2 regions of the Bacillus sp. PK6-025 genome follow, and region 1 is predicted to be linked to the other one. Evidence: riboswitches for the same ligand, from Rfam matches in the RefSeq annotation. Region 1 holds a riboswitch; the other holds the start of a gene.
What was found. Region 1 has a riboswitch for S-adenosylmethionine ahead of metK (methionine adenosyltransferase). Riboswitches for the same ligand answer to the same signal wherever they lie in the genome.
Positions count from the first base shown of each region.

Region 2: another riboswitch for S-adenosylmethionine. It lies ahead of M1D67_RS05030 (methionine ABC transporter ATP-binding protein); the one in region 1 lies ahead of metK (methionine adenosyltransferase).

Region 1 is NZ_CP096509.1:3,259,655-3,267,244, forward strand. It holds gene M1D67_RS16650 (glycosyltransferase family 4 protein) at 1-1,031, shown strand, start outside; gene asnB (asparagine synthase (glutamine-hydrolyzing)) at 1,073-2,971, opposite strand; gene metK (methionine adenosyltransferase) at 3,116-4,318, opposite strand; SAM riboswitch class I at 4,709-4,846, opposite strand; gene pckA (phosphoenolpyruvate carboxykinase (ATP)) at 5,041-6,624, shown strand; gene M1D67_RS16670 (dicarboxylate/amino acid:cation symporter) at 6,875-7,590, shown strand, end outside.
Region 2 is NZ_CP096509.1:988,283-995,872, forward strand. It holds gene M1D67_RS05005 (GntR family transcriptional regulator) at 1-217, shown strand, start outside; gene M1D67_RS05010 (ABC transporter ATP-binding protein) at 214-915, shown strand; gene M1D67_RS05015 (ABC transporter ATP-binding protein) at 935-1,858, shown strand; gene M1D67_RS05020 (ABC transporter permease) at 1,851-2,792, shown strand; gene cspB (cold shock-like protein CspB) at 2,909-3,109, opposite strand; SAM riboswitch class I at 3,413-3,526, shown strand; gene M1D67_RS05030 (methionine ABC transporter ATP-binding protein) at 3,626-4,627, shown strand; gene M1D67_RS05035 (methionine ABC transporter permease) at 4,630-5,280, shown strand; gene M1D67_RS05040 (MetQ/NlpA family ABC transporter substrate-binding protein) at 5,302-6,120, shown strand; gene M1D67_RS05045 (L-cystine transporter) at 6,247-7,590, shown strand, end outside.

The DNA of each region.
Region 1 (7,590 bases):
AAGTATTTGCGCCGGAAAGCACGCATGAAACACAATTTTCGAGCCGCATCCGCCGTTTTACGAGCATGCCGTTCTTCTTATACCCCGAGTGCAGAATCGCTCTTCCTAATCTCATCAAAATGAAATCAGAACTCCGCGAATTCAATCCCGATCTCATTCACATCGCGACTCCTTTTAATATCGGCCTGGCAGGGCTCAAGCTTGCGAAGAAATGGAACATCCCTGTCGTAGGCTCTTACCATACCGATTTTGACCAGTACCTTTCATATTATGATCTTCAAATGTTTTCCAAATTATTATGGAAATATATGCACTGGTTTCATAAAGATTTTCGAAAAATTTTTGTCCCTTCGCGCGAAACGTTTATGCAGCTCAAAGCCAAACAATTCAGGAACCTCTCCATCTGGAAGCGCGGCGTGGACTGCTCGCTGTTCAGTCCGGCGCATCAAACCGAACACATCCGCAAGCGATACGGCATAAAGGAAACCTATATCCTCAGCTATGTCGGAAGGCTTGCACCTGAGAAAGATTTGGAGACGCTGCTCAAGATCGCAAGTCACCCCAATTTGAAAGATGGCGTCCACTGGCTGATCGCGGGAGACGGCCCGTTAAAAAAAGAGCTTGAGAAGCGGGCTCCCCTCAATATGACTTTTGCCGGCTATGTCAAAGGAGAAGAGCTGGCAAGCATTTATGCAAGCTCAGATTTGTTCGTCTTTCCTTCTCCGACGGAAACCTTCGGAAATTCCGCGCTTGAAGCGCTCGCCTGCGGGACGCCTGTTATCGGGGCAGATTCCGGCGGCCTGAAAGACTTTATACAAAACGGAAGAAACGGTTTTCTTTCCGAACCTGGAAATCCGGATGCATTCACCGAAAATATATTGCGCGTCCTCTCCAATGTGCCGTTAAAAAAACGGATGTCATACGATGCGAGAAGCTATGCCCTTACCCAGTCGTGGGAAGTGATTTTTGACAATCTCTTCTCCGAATGTGAACGTGTGCTAGCAGATTTATCAGCTGAAAAACCGGCATAAAAAAAGAAGGTTTTCGATTAACGAAAACCTTCTTTTTTCACTTAAACGATAATGACTTCTTTTGGCTGATGGTTCAGTTCTTCCGGTACAAAGCGCTTTTCAACGAAAATGCTGTGCCAGATCATAAAGATGAGAACCGTCCAGATTTTACGGCTGTTATCCGCTTTGTTGGCGCAGTGGTCTTCAAGAAGCTGAAGCACGTAATCTTTATGGATATATGCGTCTGTCTCGCTCTCTTTAATGATGTTCACGGCCCAGTCATGCATTTCGTTTTTCAGCCAGTGGCGGATCGGCACAGGGAACCCTAGCTTTTTGCGGTTTAAGACATGATCTGGAACGATGCCTTCCGCCGCTTTTCTAAGCAGATATTTTGTCGTGCCGTTTTTCGTTTTCAGCTCTTCCGGAATTTTGGAAGCCGCTTCAAATACGACTTTGTCCAAAAACGGAACGCGGAGTTCCAGTGAATTGGCCATCGTCATTTTGTCGGCTTTCAGCAAAATGTCACCGCGCATCCATGTGTGGATATCGACATACTGCATTTTGTTAATTTCGCTGTAGGACTTGCTTTCTTCAAAATATGGCTTTGTCACGTCACAGTAAGAGAGGTTGCTGTCATACTGGCGAAGAAGTTTTGATTTCATGCCTTCTTCAAAAATCTTTGCGTTGCCGATATATCTCTCTTCAAGAGGTGTACAGCCCCTCATTAAAAAGCTTTTCCCTTTCATTCCTTCCGGCATCGCTGAAGCTACGTGCAGAAGCATCTTTTTCAGCGGGGACGGAATTCGTTCAAACGGCTTTAATGAAAGCGGCTCCCGGTAAATATTGTAACCGCCGAACAGCTCATCTGCTCCTTCTCCGGACAAAACAACCGTAACTTGCTTCTTCGCTTCCTTCGCGACAAAATACAAAGGAATTGCAGCAGGGTCTGCCAACGGATCATCCAGATGCCAGACGATCTTTGGAAGCTCGTTCATATATTCTTCAGGGGAAATGATCGCGCTGAAGTTCTCCACGCCGACCCTATCAGCGGTTTCTTTCGCAACGTCAACTTCGCTGAAGCCTTCATGTTCAAAGCCGACAGAAAACGTTTTTAAGTTGGGATGAAATTGCTTCGCCACCGACACGATAAAAGAAGAGTCGATGCCTCCGGAAAGGAAGGAACCTACAGGCACATCGCTTCGCATATGGACTTTTACGGAATCAAAGATCGCGTCTCTTACTTCCTGAACAAGCTTGTCTTCTTCGGTCTGAACAGGCTTGAATTGAACTTTCCAGTATGTTTTAAATTGAATATCCTCGCCCGGGCGGACAGTAAACTGATGGCCCGGTTCTACTTTTTGCACCTTTTTGTCAAGCGTCTCAGGCTCTGGTACAAATTGGAACGACGTATACTGCTGAAGCGCTTTTTCATTCAATTCCAAATCGGCATCAACAGCCATTAGGCTCTTTCTTTCTGACGCAAAATAAACATGGCCGTCCGTTTTCGTAAAATAGAGCGGCTTAATGCCGAACGGATCGCGCGCTCCGTATAGGAGCTGTTCTTTTTTATCCCAGATTAAAAAAGCAAACATTCCGCGCAGCTTGGAAGCAGCTTCCTGTTTGTAGTGGCGGTAAGTCGCAAGCAAAACTTCCGTATCTGAATCGGTTTTGAACTCGTATCCTTTTGAAATAAGTTCGTCTTTCAGTTCTATATAGTTATAGATTTCTCCATTAAAAATAATCCAATAGGAATCATCTTCATAAGACAGAGGCTGTCCTCCGTTTTCCACATCGATGATGCTGAGCCTTCTAAATCCGAAGCCTACATGCTCATCATGATAGTACCCATCATCGTCCGGACCGCGGTGTACAATCATTTCATTCATTTGTTTAATCAGTTCTTCCTGGGCTGCTGTCTCGGATGATGGGCGATGATTGAATACCCCTACAAATCCACACATAGTATTGCCTCCGATTTTTTAAATTTCGTGCAGAAATCAAAGTCTGCTTCTTGATTAGACAAGTGTTTAAAGAAAAACGTTTCACATCCGCCCGCTTTTTGCCATCGAAAAACAAAGCCGCTTATGAAAGCGGCTATGCGGTTGTTATTCTCCTAATGCATCTTTCTTCAGCTGATCCGCTTTGTCTGTGCGCTCCCAAGGCAGATCGAGGTCGAGGCGGCCGAAATGTCCGTAAGCTGCCGTTTGTTTGTAAATCGGACGGCGAAGATCGAGCATTTTAATAATGCCGGCAGGTCTTAGATCAAAGTTTTTGCGAACCACTTCGATCAATGTTTCTTCACTGGCTTTGCCTGTACCGAATGTATCGATTGAAATGGATACCGGCTGTGCGACACCGATCGCGTAGGCAAGCTGCACTTCACAGGAATCAGCAAGGCCTGCGGCGACGATATTTTTCGCTACATATCTCGCAGCATAAGCTGCAGATCTATCAACCTTTGTCGCATCCTTACCGGAAAACGCTCCGCCGCCGTGACGGGCATATCCGCCATAGGTGTCAACGATGATTTTGCGTCCTGTTAAACCGGCATCCCCCTGCGGTCCTCCGATAACAAAACGGCCCGTAGGATTAATGAAGTACTTCGTGTTTTCATCGATCAGCTCTTTTGGCACTACCGGGTTGATGACATGCTCTTTCAGATTGCGCTGAATTTGTTCAAGCGAAATCTCAGGGTGATGCTGAGTCGAAATGACAATTGTATCGATGCGAATCGGCTTGTTGTTCTCATCATACTCAACAGTTACCTGTGTCTTTCCGTCCGGACGAAGATACGGCAGAATTTCCTCTTTGCGGACTTCTGTCAAACGGCGAGACAATTTATGAGCAAGCGAAATCGGCAGAGGCATAAGTTCCTTTGTTTCGTTGCAGGCAAAACCGAACATTAAACCTTGGTCTCCGGCTCCGATCGCTTCAATTTCAGCGTCGCTCATTGCTCCTTCACGCGCTTCAAGCGCCTGGTCGACTCCCATTGCAATATCTGGCGACTGTTCATCTATAGACGTTAAGACCGCGCAAGTTTCGGCATCAAAACCGTATTTTGCACGTGTGTAGCCAATTTCTTTAATCGTTTCGCGGACTGTTTTCGGAATATCGACGTAAGTGGACGTCGTGATTTCACCGCTTACCAGCACCAATCCGGTTGTCACAGATGTTTCACAGGCAACGCGGGCATTCGGATCTTTCTTTAAAATTTCGTCTAATATACTATCCGAAATCTGGTCGCAAATTTTGTCCGGATGTCCCTCCGTAACTGACTCTGATGTAAATAACCGACGGTTTTTGCTCATTTATGTTTCCTCCTGTATATGAAGATCAGCCGTGATCTTAAGTATGATACGGATCTCGTCCCTCTTGATTATATGACGATACTCGGGCTTCATACGCTCTCGTTTTGAAACAATTTCCATATGCTATTCTTGACGAGATTCTAAGTCAAAATTCCTCTTAATAGAATTTTTCCTGACTGGCTGCCCGGCTAGACCTTTCACGTCCTGTGAAAAACGCCCAGTACCTTCCTCCTGCTTGATACTCGGCTAAAACCTTTCACGTCCTGTGAAAAACGCCGAGTACCTTCCTCCTGAAGGCAGTTTTTTTAGCAATTTTTGGATCTCGATTTATGCAATAAAAAAACCTTTTCCTATTCGCTGAGGAAAGGGTCTGGTATTGCGTGCCTTTCACTCTTATCGCTCAAGGTATTGAACACCTTGCATCAGGTTAGCACCGTAGTTGTCTCAGAAACTGTTTTTTTCCATTAATAAGAGAAACCGGTTGCTGGGTTTCATTGGGCCTGTCCCTCCACCAGCTCGGGATAAGAGTATCCGCTCAATGAAATATCTTATCTTAAAATGGCTTGTTATGTCAATATCGGCCGCAATAAATTTAAACTTGTCTTTCGAGAAAAAACCCGAACGAAAAATGAAGAAACGGTATAGACTATAAGAGTAAATGTGTTATACTAATTCTACATTAATGTTATACACATTAAAAAACACGCAAAGGAAGGTTTTTTATGAATTCTGTAGATTTAACAACTGACTTACAAACGTTATTAATGGGCGAAAACGTTCAGCTGAACTTATCCGTTCCCCTTTTGGTTGAAAAAGTCCTTGAACGCAAAGAAGGAGTCTTAACATCTTCCGGAGCCGTGCGGGCTACAACCGGTACATACACCGGCCGCTCGCCAAAAGACAAATTCATTGTGGAAGAAGCGAGCACAAAGGACAAAATCGATTGGGGCGCAGTAAACCAGCCGATTTCAGAAGCCGCCTTTGACCGGCTGTACACAAAAGTGCTCAGCTATTTAAAGGAACGCGATGAATTGTATGTATTTGAAGGGTTTGCAGGAGCAGACGAAAAATACCGGCTTCCGATTACAGTTGTCAACGAGTTCGCCTGGCACAACCTGTTTGCAAGACAGTTGTTCATCAGACCTGAAGAACATGATAAAAAACCTGAAGAACAGCCGTTTACGATTCTTTCCGCTCCGCATTTCAAAGCCGATCCGCTCATTGACGGGACCAGATCTGAAACATTTATCATCGTGTCGTTTGAAAAGCGTACGATTTTAATCGGAGGCACCGAATATGCCGGAGAGATGAAAAAATCGATTTTTTCTATTATGAATTATCTTCTTCCTGAACAAAACATTTTACCGATGCACTGTTCGGCAAACATTGGCGAGGAAGGCGGAACAGCTCTCTTCTTCGGATTGTCAGGCACAGGCAAAACGACGCTTTCCGCCGATCCGAAACGGAAGCTGATCGGTGACGACGAACACGGCTGGTCCAGCACAGGCGTTTTCAACATTGAAGGAGGCTGCTACGCCAAGTGCATTAACTTAAGCAAAGAAAAAGAACCGCAGATTTACAATGCGATCCGCTTCGGTTCCGTTCTTGAAAATGTCGTGGTTGACGGCAAAACCGGGGAGCCGGACTATTCCGACGCATTCTATACGGAAAACACGAGAGCGGCTTACCCGATTGATGCGATTGACAACATCGTCAAGCCGAGCATCGCAGCACACCCGCAGACCATTGTATTTCTGACGGCAGATGCTTTCGGCGTGCTTCCTCCGATCAGCAAGTTAACGAAAGAACAAGCCATGTATCATTTCCTGAGCGGATATACAAGCAAGCTCGCCGGCACCGAACGCGGGATCACCGCTCCTGAAGCCACATTCTCGACCTGCTTCGGTTCCCCGTTCCTTCCGCTCCCTGCACATGTGTACGCTGAAATGCTCGGAAGAAAAATCGATGAGCACGGCGTCAGCGTCTTTCTCGTCAATACAGGCTGGACCGGCGGCGGATACGGAACAGGGGAAAGAATGAGCCTCGCTTATACGAGAGCGATGGTTCAGGCTGCGATAGAAGGAGAACTGGATAACGCCGAAATGAAGACTGACCGCATTTTCGGACTTCATTCACCGGTCCATGTTCCGGGTGTGCCTGATCAAGTGCTTGACCCGGCTAAAACTTGGACAGATGAAAACGAATACGAGGAAAAAGCGATCCACTTGGCGAATGCATTCAAAAAGAATTTCAAAAAATTCTCTAATACCGAAAACATTGAAAAAGCCGGAGGACCGCTCGTATAACTCAACCCGCTTGCAGCAGCGCAGGTATTCTGCGCTGCTGCAGTTTATTAAAAATCCGCTTCGCCTGTCAGCGGCCGATGCCATTTTCTGGACAATGATTAAAACGACAATCAAGCACGGCCTGTGATAAAACGCTTCCAATTCGCGGCTGTTATTATTTGAAAATACAGACTTTTTTTATTTTTAACAAAAGAAATCTTTCATATGATAATATGATAAAAACATTTGTATATATCAGGAGGACACATCTATGAAATTTGGATTACTGCCGAGAATTATGACGGCAATTGTTCTTGGTGTTATCGTCGGAAGCTTTGCTCCGCTTTGGTTTGTCAAAACAGCCGCTACTTTCAATGATATTTTTGGAAACTTCATTAAATTCGTCATTCCTTTTATTATTATCGCTTTTATTATTCCCGGCATCGGACAAATCGGCCGCGGCGCCGGAAAAATCCTTGGCATTACAGCAGGTATCGCCTACACGTCAACCATTTTTGCCGGCCTCCTGGCGTACCTTGTCGGATCAAATCTTCTCCCCGCGATCATTTCCGGCCATCAGCTGCAGGAATTTAAAAATCCGGAAGAAGTTTTGCAAGCAGGATTTTTCACCATTGAAATGACGCCGTTTATGAGCGTGATGAGCGCACTGATTTTTGCTTTCATCATGGGAATCGGAATCGCTTATCTGCCCGGAAAAACATTAAAAAACGCTTTCGATGAATTTCAAACGATCGTTGAAAAGCTGATATCATATATTATTATTCCGTTACTGCCTGTTCATATTTTCGGTATTTTCACCAATATGACGTTCGGCGGTCAGGTGCAGACAATCTTATCCGTATTTGCTAAAGTTTTCGTGATGATTATCGTGCTTCACCTCGTCATACTTTTGATTCAGTACTCCGTTGCGGGCGCTGCAAACGGCAGAAATCCGCTGTCACTGTTGAAAATCGTGGCGCCGGCATA
Region 2 (7,590 bases), 2.1 Mb from region 1:
AACCTACAATGAAATGGAAAGGATGGGCGTGGTGGAGACCAGAAGGGGACAGGGCACCTTTGTTGTTGAACATACGGAAGTCATCGATGATTTAAAGCGGGAGATGAGGACGGAAGTTATCGGGCAATTTGTCCAGAGCATGGAAGAGCTTGGCTTGTCTAAACAAGACATGTTGTTGGAACTTGACCGTTTTCTTCAGAAAGGAGATCCCAAATGAAGATTGAGCTGAAAAATGTCACGAAGAAGTTTGGCAAAGAGTATGCGCTCAAAGAGGCCGATCTGTCACTTTCTCCCGGGAAAATTTACGGGTTGACAGGACCGAACGGCAGCGGCAAATCTACGATCTTGAAGCTGATCACAGGGCTCTCGTTTCCGGATTCGGGCTCGGTGCTGATCGGAGGGCGGCCGGCAGCCAGAAAGGAGACGAAGAACATCGCCTATTTAACAGAGCTCGATATGTTCTACGATCCATTTCGGGTCAAGGATATGATTCACTTTTATGAAACCCAGTTTTCCGATTTCCGTATAAATAAAGCGTGGGATCTGTTAAAGGACATGAAAATCGACGGGGATAAAAAAATCGGCAAGCTTTCCAAAGGCAACCGGGGCAGGCTGAAGCTCGCGCTCACATTGGCGCGCGATGCAGCAGTCGTGCTGCTTGATGAGCCGTTTTCCGGTCTTGATCCGATGGTGAGAGAATCGATCGTCAAAAGCCTTCTTACATATTTGGAGCTTGATAAGCAGACAATCGTCATCGCCACCCATGAGATTCATGAAATTGAACAAATTTTGGATGAGGTCGTTGTCGTCTTAAATGGCCGAATTGAAGAAAAAAAGGATGTCGAACAGCTGCGCGAGGAATCCGGAATGTCGCTTTTGGAATGGCTGAAACGGTTTATTGAAGAAAAAAATTGAAAAGGCTGGAGGAGAAACAGTGGAAACACTTTTGGAATTAAAAAATGTATCAAAAACGATCAGGGGGAAAAAGATTATCGACGGCTTGAGCTTTGACGTGCGGGCAGGCGAAATATTCGGCTTCCTGGGTCCGAACGGCGCCGGAAAAACGACGACGATCCGGATGATTGTCGGGCATATGAACATCACCGCCGGTGAAATCGCCGTGTGCGGCGTCAGCGTAAAAGAAAATTTTGAAAAGGCCGCGCGGCATATCGGAGCGATCGTTGAAAATCCGGAACTGTATAAATTTTTAACGGGCTATCAAAACCTTCAGCAATACGCGCGCATGACGAAAGGCGTGACGAAACAGAAAATTGACGAAATCGTCGAGCTTGTCGGATTGAAAAACAGGATCAATGATAAGGTCAAAACGTATTCTTTAGGAATGAGACAAAGGCTTGGCCTGGCCCAAAGCCTTTTGCACGATCCGAAGCTCTTGATTCTCGATGAGCCGACGAACGGGCTTGATCCGGCCGGTATCCGGGAAATTCGCGATCATTTAAGAAAGCTGACGAGAGAAAGAGGTATGGCGGTCATCGTTTCAAGCCACCTGCTTTCAGAAATGGAGCTGATGTGCGACAGGATCGCCATTATCCAGAACGGAAAGCTCCGGGATATTCAGCATGTGCACGGACCCGCTCAGGATGAAAAGAAGCGCTATTATATTCAAGCGGATGACAATCAGGCTCTGATGCGGGAAGCGGCTGCCTTCAAAAAGATGAAGGTTGACGAAGCGGATGGCGGGATAGAGCTCAGCCTTCAAAAGGATGAAGTGCCTGATTTGATCAAACACTTGTCAGACAACGGTGTCCGCCTATATGAAGTGAAGGCTGTGAACAAATCGCTGGAAGACCGGTTCCTGGAAATCACCGCAGAGAAGGAGGAAGCTCAGCATGTTTAATCTCATCGTAAATGAATGGATCAAAATTTTTAATCGAAAAGGCACATATGTCATGATTGCGATTTTGCTGTTATCTGCCATCGGGCTGGGCGTTCTCACAAAGACGATCGGAGAGACAGACCAAAACCCGGACTGGAAAAAAGAATTGATGCAGGAAAATAAAGATATGAAAGAACAACTTAAAGGGGTCAATAATCCGGCACTTGAAAAAAGCTATGAACGGTTGACCGCCATTAATGAGTATCGAATCAAGCACGATTTGCCGGAAGACGGGGACTATTCGGCCCTGTCGTTCATCAGCGACGCGAGCAGCACCATTCCTCTCCTCGGTCTGTTTGTGATCACGGTGGCTGCGGGAATCGTTGCGAATGAATTCAACTGGGGAACGGTGAAGCTGCTTGTCATCAGGCCGATCAGCCGCTTTAAAATTTTGCTGGCAAAATATTTTACAGTTCTGCTTTTTGCATTGGCTTTGCTTTTCATTCTGTTCGCAAGCGCGGGTATCACAGGCATTGCTTTATTCGGGGCAGGCGACGGCAGCCAGGTTCACTTGGCGTACGCCGATGGAACAGTTGAAGAAAAAAGCCTGCTGCTGCACTTGGCCGGCAGCTATTTGCTGAATTCAATCTCGCTTTTGATGATGGCGACAATGGCCTTTATGATTTCAGCTGTTTTCAGAAACAGCTCGCTTGCCGTAGGTATTTCAATTTTCCTTTTGGCAATGGGCGGAACGGTGACAAACTTGCTCGCAACGAAATTTGATTGGGTGAAATACATCTTATTTGCCAACACTGATCTCACTCAATACTTTGACGGATCTCCGCTTGTTTCAGACATGACGCTGGGATTCTCGATTGTGGTGCTGGCTGTCTATTTTATCGTTTTTCATGTGCTCGCCTTTGGTGCATTCACAAAAAGAGACATCGCTTCATAAGCGGTTTTCGCAAAAAAAGCCTGACGCCGGTTTTCCGGGCGTCAGGCTTTTTTTAAATATAAAAAGACTGCTGACATTCGGTCAGCAGTCCTGTATGAAGATCAGCGGTTCACAGCTTACGCTTTTGTTACGTTAGCAGCTTGTGGTCCGCGGTTTCCTTCAACGATTTCGAAAGATACAGATTGGCCTTCTTCCAAAGTTTTGAAGCCTTCGCCTTGAATAGCAGAGAAATGAACGAATACATCGTCTTGTCCTTCAACTTCGATGAATCCGAAACCTTTTTCAGAGTTAAACCATTTTACTTTACCTTCTAGCATGAAATTTCCTCCTAAAGCGATAACGCTTAAATTCACTATTCTTGCTCTAAAACAAACTTCCAAGACGAAAACTCTTACAAAACTTTCTTCTTAAAGATAGTTCGAACAAAAATAATTACCTTTACTTTACCAGTGTTTAAGCGAAATTACAACTGCTAAACACAATTTTTTTAAAAAAAGTGAAATTTAATAATCAGGGCGAAAAATAAAGCATTAAAAAGCGGGTTTTTGAAATTTTCACAATTCTGATTGACAACATTTCAAAGAAGCTGTAAAGTTAGGTAAAACTTCATGCATCAACACTTCTTATTCAGAGAGGCGGAGGGAATTGGCCCTATGAAGCCTCGGCAGCGGGTTCTGCATACAGCAGAATACTGTGCCACATCCAACAAGCCGTACGGGCTTGGAAGATAAGAAGAGAGCGGACCACTCTATTTACTTCGTGTCGTCTAAGGCTTCTTCTTATTTTTTAAGAGGGAGCCTTTTTTGTTAGCCAAAAAGAGGAGGAAGATCATCATGATTACATTTGAAGGCGTTGAAAAGGTCTATGAAAGCGGCGGACAGAAGGTTCATGCGCTCAATGGAATCGACCTTCATGTAGATAAAGGGGAAATATACGGCGTCATCGGATTCAGCGGCGCAGGGAAAAGCACGCTGATCCGCTGTGTGAACTTCCTTGAAAAACCGACGGCCGGAAAGGTATTCGTCGGCGGAAGAGACTTGATGTCTCTGTCGAAAGCTGAGATTCGAGCTGTTAAAAGGAAGATCGGCATGGTATTTCAGCATTTTAACCTGTTAAATTCAAAGACGATTTTCGCTAATGTCGCTGAGCCGCTCGCGCTTGTCAAAACACCGAAAGCCGAAATCAAGCAAAAAGTGACGGAACTGCTCCATTTTGTCGGACTTGAGGATAAAGCCCGCGATTATCCGGATCAGCTGTCGGGCGGCCAAAAGCAGCGCGTCGGCATTGCCCGGGCGCTGGCGACAAATCCGGAGGTTCTGCTCTGTGATGAAGCGACATCCGCGCTTGACCCGCAGACGACCGGCGATATTTTGAAGCTGCTGAAGCGCGTCAACGAACAATATAACATCACGATTTTGTTGATCACTCATGAAATGAATGTGGCAAAAGAAATCTGCGACAAAGTCGCGGTCATTGAAAAAGGAAGGATCATTGAATCAGGCAGCGTGTTTGACGTGTTTTCCGCGCCGGAAACCGAAACGGCCAAAAGCTTTGTCAAATCAGCCATCGACCACGAGATACCTGAATCGATTCAAAAATTAAATGTGAAGCATCTCTACCAGCTTCAATTTGTCGGCGAATCTTCCGGGAAGCCATTTCTTTCGCAAGTGGCAAAGCGGTTTGACGTAGAAGTCAACATTCTGCACGGAACGATTACAGAGCTTCAGGGAATTCCGTTTGGCAGTATGACGGTTGAACTGCAGGGGGAAGACGGTGAAATCGGGCGGGCGCTCGAATATATCCGCAGAGAAAACATTCGCATCAGGGAGGTATAAGCATGCTTGTTACATATGACCAAATCATTGACGCACTGGTTCAGACGATTCAAATGACGGTTTTCTCGCTTTTATTTTCAAGCGTGATCGGCATTCCGCTCGGCATTTTGCTGGTTGTCACAAGGAAGGGGCATCTGCTTGAAAATCCGGCAGTTTTTACGGTTGTCAATATGATCATTAACATTTTCCGTTCCGTTCCGTTTATCATCTTGATGGTTGCTTTAATTCCGGTGACAAGGCTGATTGTGGGGACGTCCATCGGCACATCGGCAGCGATTGTTCCCCTGACTTTTTATGCGGGGCCTTACATCGCAAGGCTCGTCGAGAACTCTCTGCTTGAAGTCGATCCGGGAGTCATTGAAGCCGCTGAAGCAATGGGAGCGACTCCGCGGCAGATCATCTTCCGGTTTCTGATTCCGGAAGCGCTCGGTTCGCTTGTGCTGAGTTTTACGGTGGCAACGGTCGGATTGGTCGGAGCGTCGGCGATGGCTGGTGCGATAGGCGCCGGCGGTCTTGGGGATTTGGCGATCACATACGGCTACCAAAGGTTTGACACGCTGACGATGATCATCACGGTTGCAATTCTCGTCATCGTTGTGCAGGGATTGCAGACATCCGGAAACGTTCTGTCCAAAAAATTGAGAAGAAGATAAACAGAGAGGGAGACAGCTATGATGAAAAAGTTCACATTTGTTATCATTTTACTGCTGCTTGCGGGAGTGATCGCGGGGTGTGCGGCAGACTCTGATGCGAAAACCATTAAAATCGGCATCAGCGGAACGGATACAAGAATCTGGGACTTTGTGAAGAAAAAAGCCGAGAAAGAAGGCTTAAAGCTTGAAATCGTCAAATATTCTGATTATGTTCAGCCGAACCAGGCTTTGGCGGGCGGTGACATTGACGCCAATGCATTTCAGACGATATCTTACTTTAATGCATTCAAAAAGGAACGCAATCTTGAACTATCGCCGATCGGCACAACGATCATCGCTCCGATGGGCATTTATTCCGAGAAGTATGATTCGCCTGACGATATACCAAACGGCGCGGAAATCGCTGTTCCGAGCGAAGCGACGAACATGGGCAGAGCCTTGCTCCTGTTGGAGTCCGCCGGCCTGCTTCAATTAAAGGACGGATTTGACGGAAACGGAACGCTTGATGCGATTAAAGAAAATCCTAAAAAACTCAAAATCACAACGGTGGCCGCAGAGCAAACGCCGCGCGTGCTTCCCGACGTCGCTGCATCTGTTATCAACAACGGCATAGCGGTTGACGCCGGCTTCCATCCTGTCAAAGATTCGATTAAACTGGAAGACGAAACAGCGACACCGTACATCAACATTATTGCGGCCAGAACAGAAGACCGGGACCGTGAAGATTTGAAAAAGATCGTTGAGCTGTACCAATCAGACGATACCGCTGAATTGATCAAAAAAGAGTTTGACGGTGCACAGCTGCCGACTTTTGTTCCACTGAAAGACATCGGCGAATAAAATGTCAGTCGCGCAATTGATTCCCGGGTCATATATTGAAATACATCGATAATTCCTACTTGACCAATCAGGTTTGTTGTACTATAGTTTTTAAATGTAAAAAATTCTGGGGGTGCTTTTGTTACCATGACATTATTTGTTGTTATTAATATTATCGTCATGCTCGGCCTGATGGCGCTCCTTTATATGATGCAAAAAAAACATGTTTCGTTTTCTAAGCGGGTATTTACCGCTCTGGGAATCGGCATTGTTTTTGGATTCGCTTTGCATTTTATATATGGTTCGTCTTCAGAAACGATTACGCAGACATCTGATTGGTTTAATATTGCAGGCGGCGGCTATGTGAAGCTTTTGCAGATGATCGTTATGCCGCTTGTATTCATCTCGATTTTGGGTGCTTTTACAAAGCTTAAACTGACGCACAATATCGGAAAAATCAGCGGATTGATCATCGGCCTCTTGATCGCGACGACAGCTGTCGCTGCTGCGGTGGGAATCGCGTCCGCACTTGCTTTCGACCTGCAGGCTGTCCATGTGGATCAAGGCCAGGCAGAGTCAATGAGAGGGGCGGAACTCGAACAGAAATCGCAGGACATGGAAGCCAAAACACTTCCACAGCAAATTGTCGAGCTTCTTCCGGGGAATCCGTTTTTAGATTTTACGGGAGCAAGACCGACATCAACGATCGCCGTTGTTATTTTTGCGGCTTTCCTTGGAATCGCGTATCTCGGGGTCAATCGAAAACAGCCTGAACAAGCTGAGCTTTTCAAAAAGATGGTTGATGCCGTGTATGCGATCATTATGCGTGTAGTGACGTTGATTCTGAGGCTGACGCCTTACGGTGTATTGGCGATCATGACAAAAACGATTGCAACGAGCGATCTCGACAGCATTGCCAAGCTCGGCAAATTTGTCATCGCTTCATATGTGGCGCTGATCGTCATGTTCATCATTCACCTGCTGCTCATTACATTCAGCGGTTTAAATCCTGTCACATATTTGAAAAAGGCGTTTCCGGTCCTTGTATTTGCGTTTACATCTAGATCAAGCGCAGGCGCTTTGCCGCTGAACATTAAAACGCAGCGCAGCCTCGGTGTTCCCGAAGGCATTGCAAACTTTGCCGGTTCCTTCGGACTGTCCATCGGACAAAACGGATGTGCCGGAATTTACCCTGCAATGCTCGCGATCATGATTGCGCCGACGGTCGGACAAAATCCGCTTGAGCCGTCATTTTTGTTCACGGTTATCGCTGTTGTTGCGATCAGCTCTTTCGGAGTGGCAGGCGTCGGCGGAGGTGCGACATTTGCAGCGCTTCTCGTCCTTTCGGCGTTAAATATGCCCGTAGCGCTTGCTGGACTGCTGATTTCGGTTGAGCCGCTCATCGACATGGGGCGTACGGCTCTTAATGTCAGCGGCAGCATGACGTCAGGACTTGTCACAAGCAAAGCAACAAATGAACTTGAAAAAGAC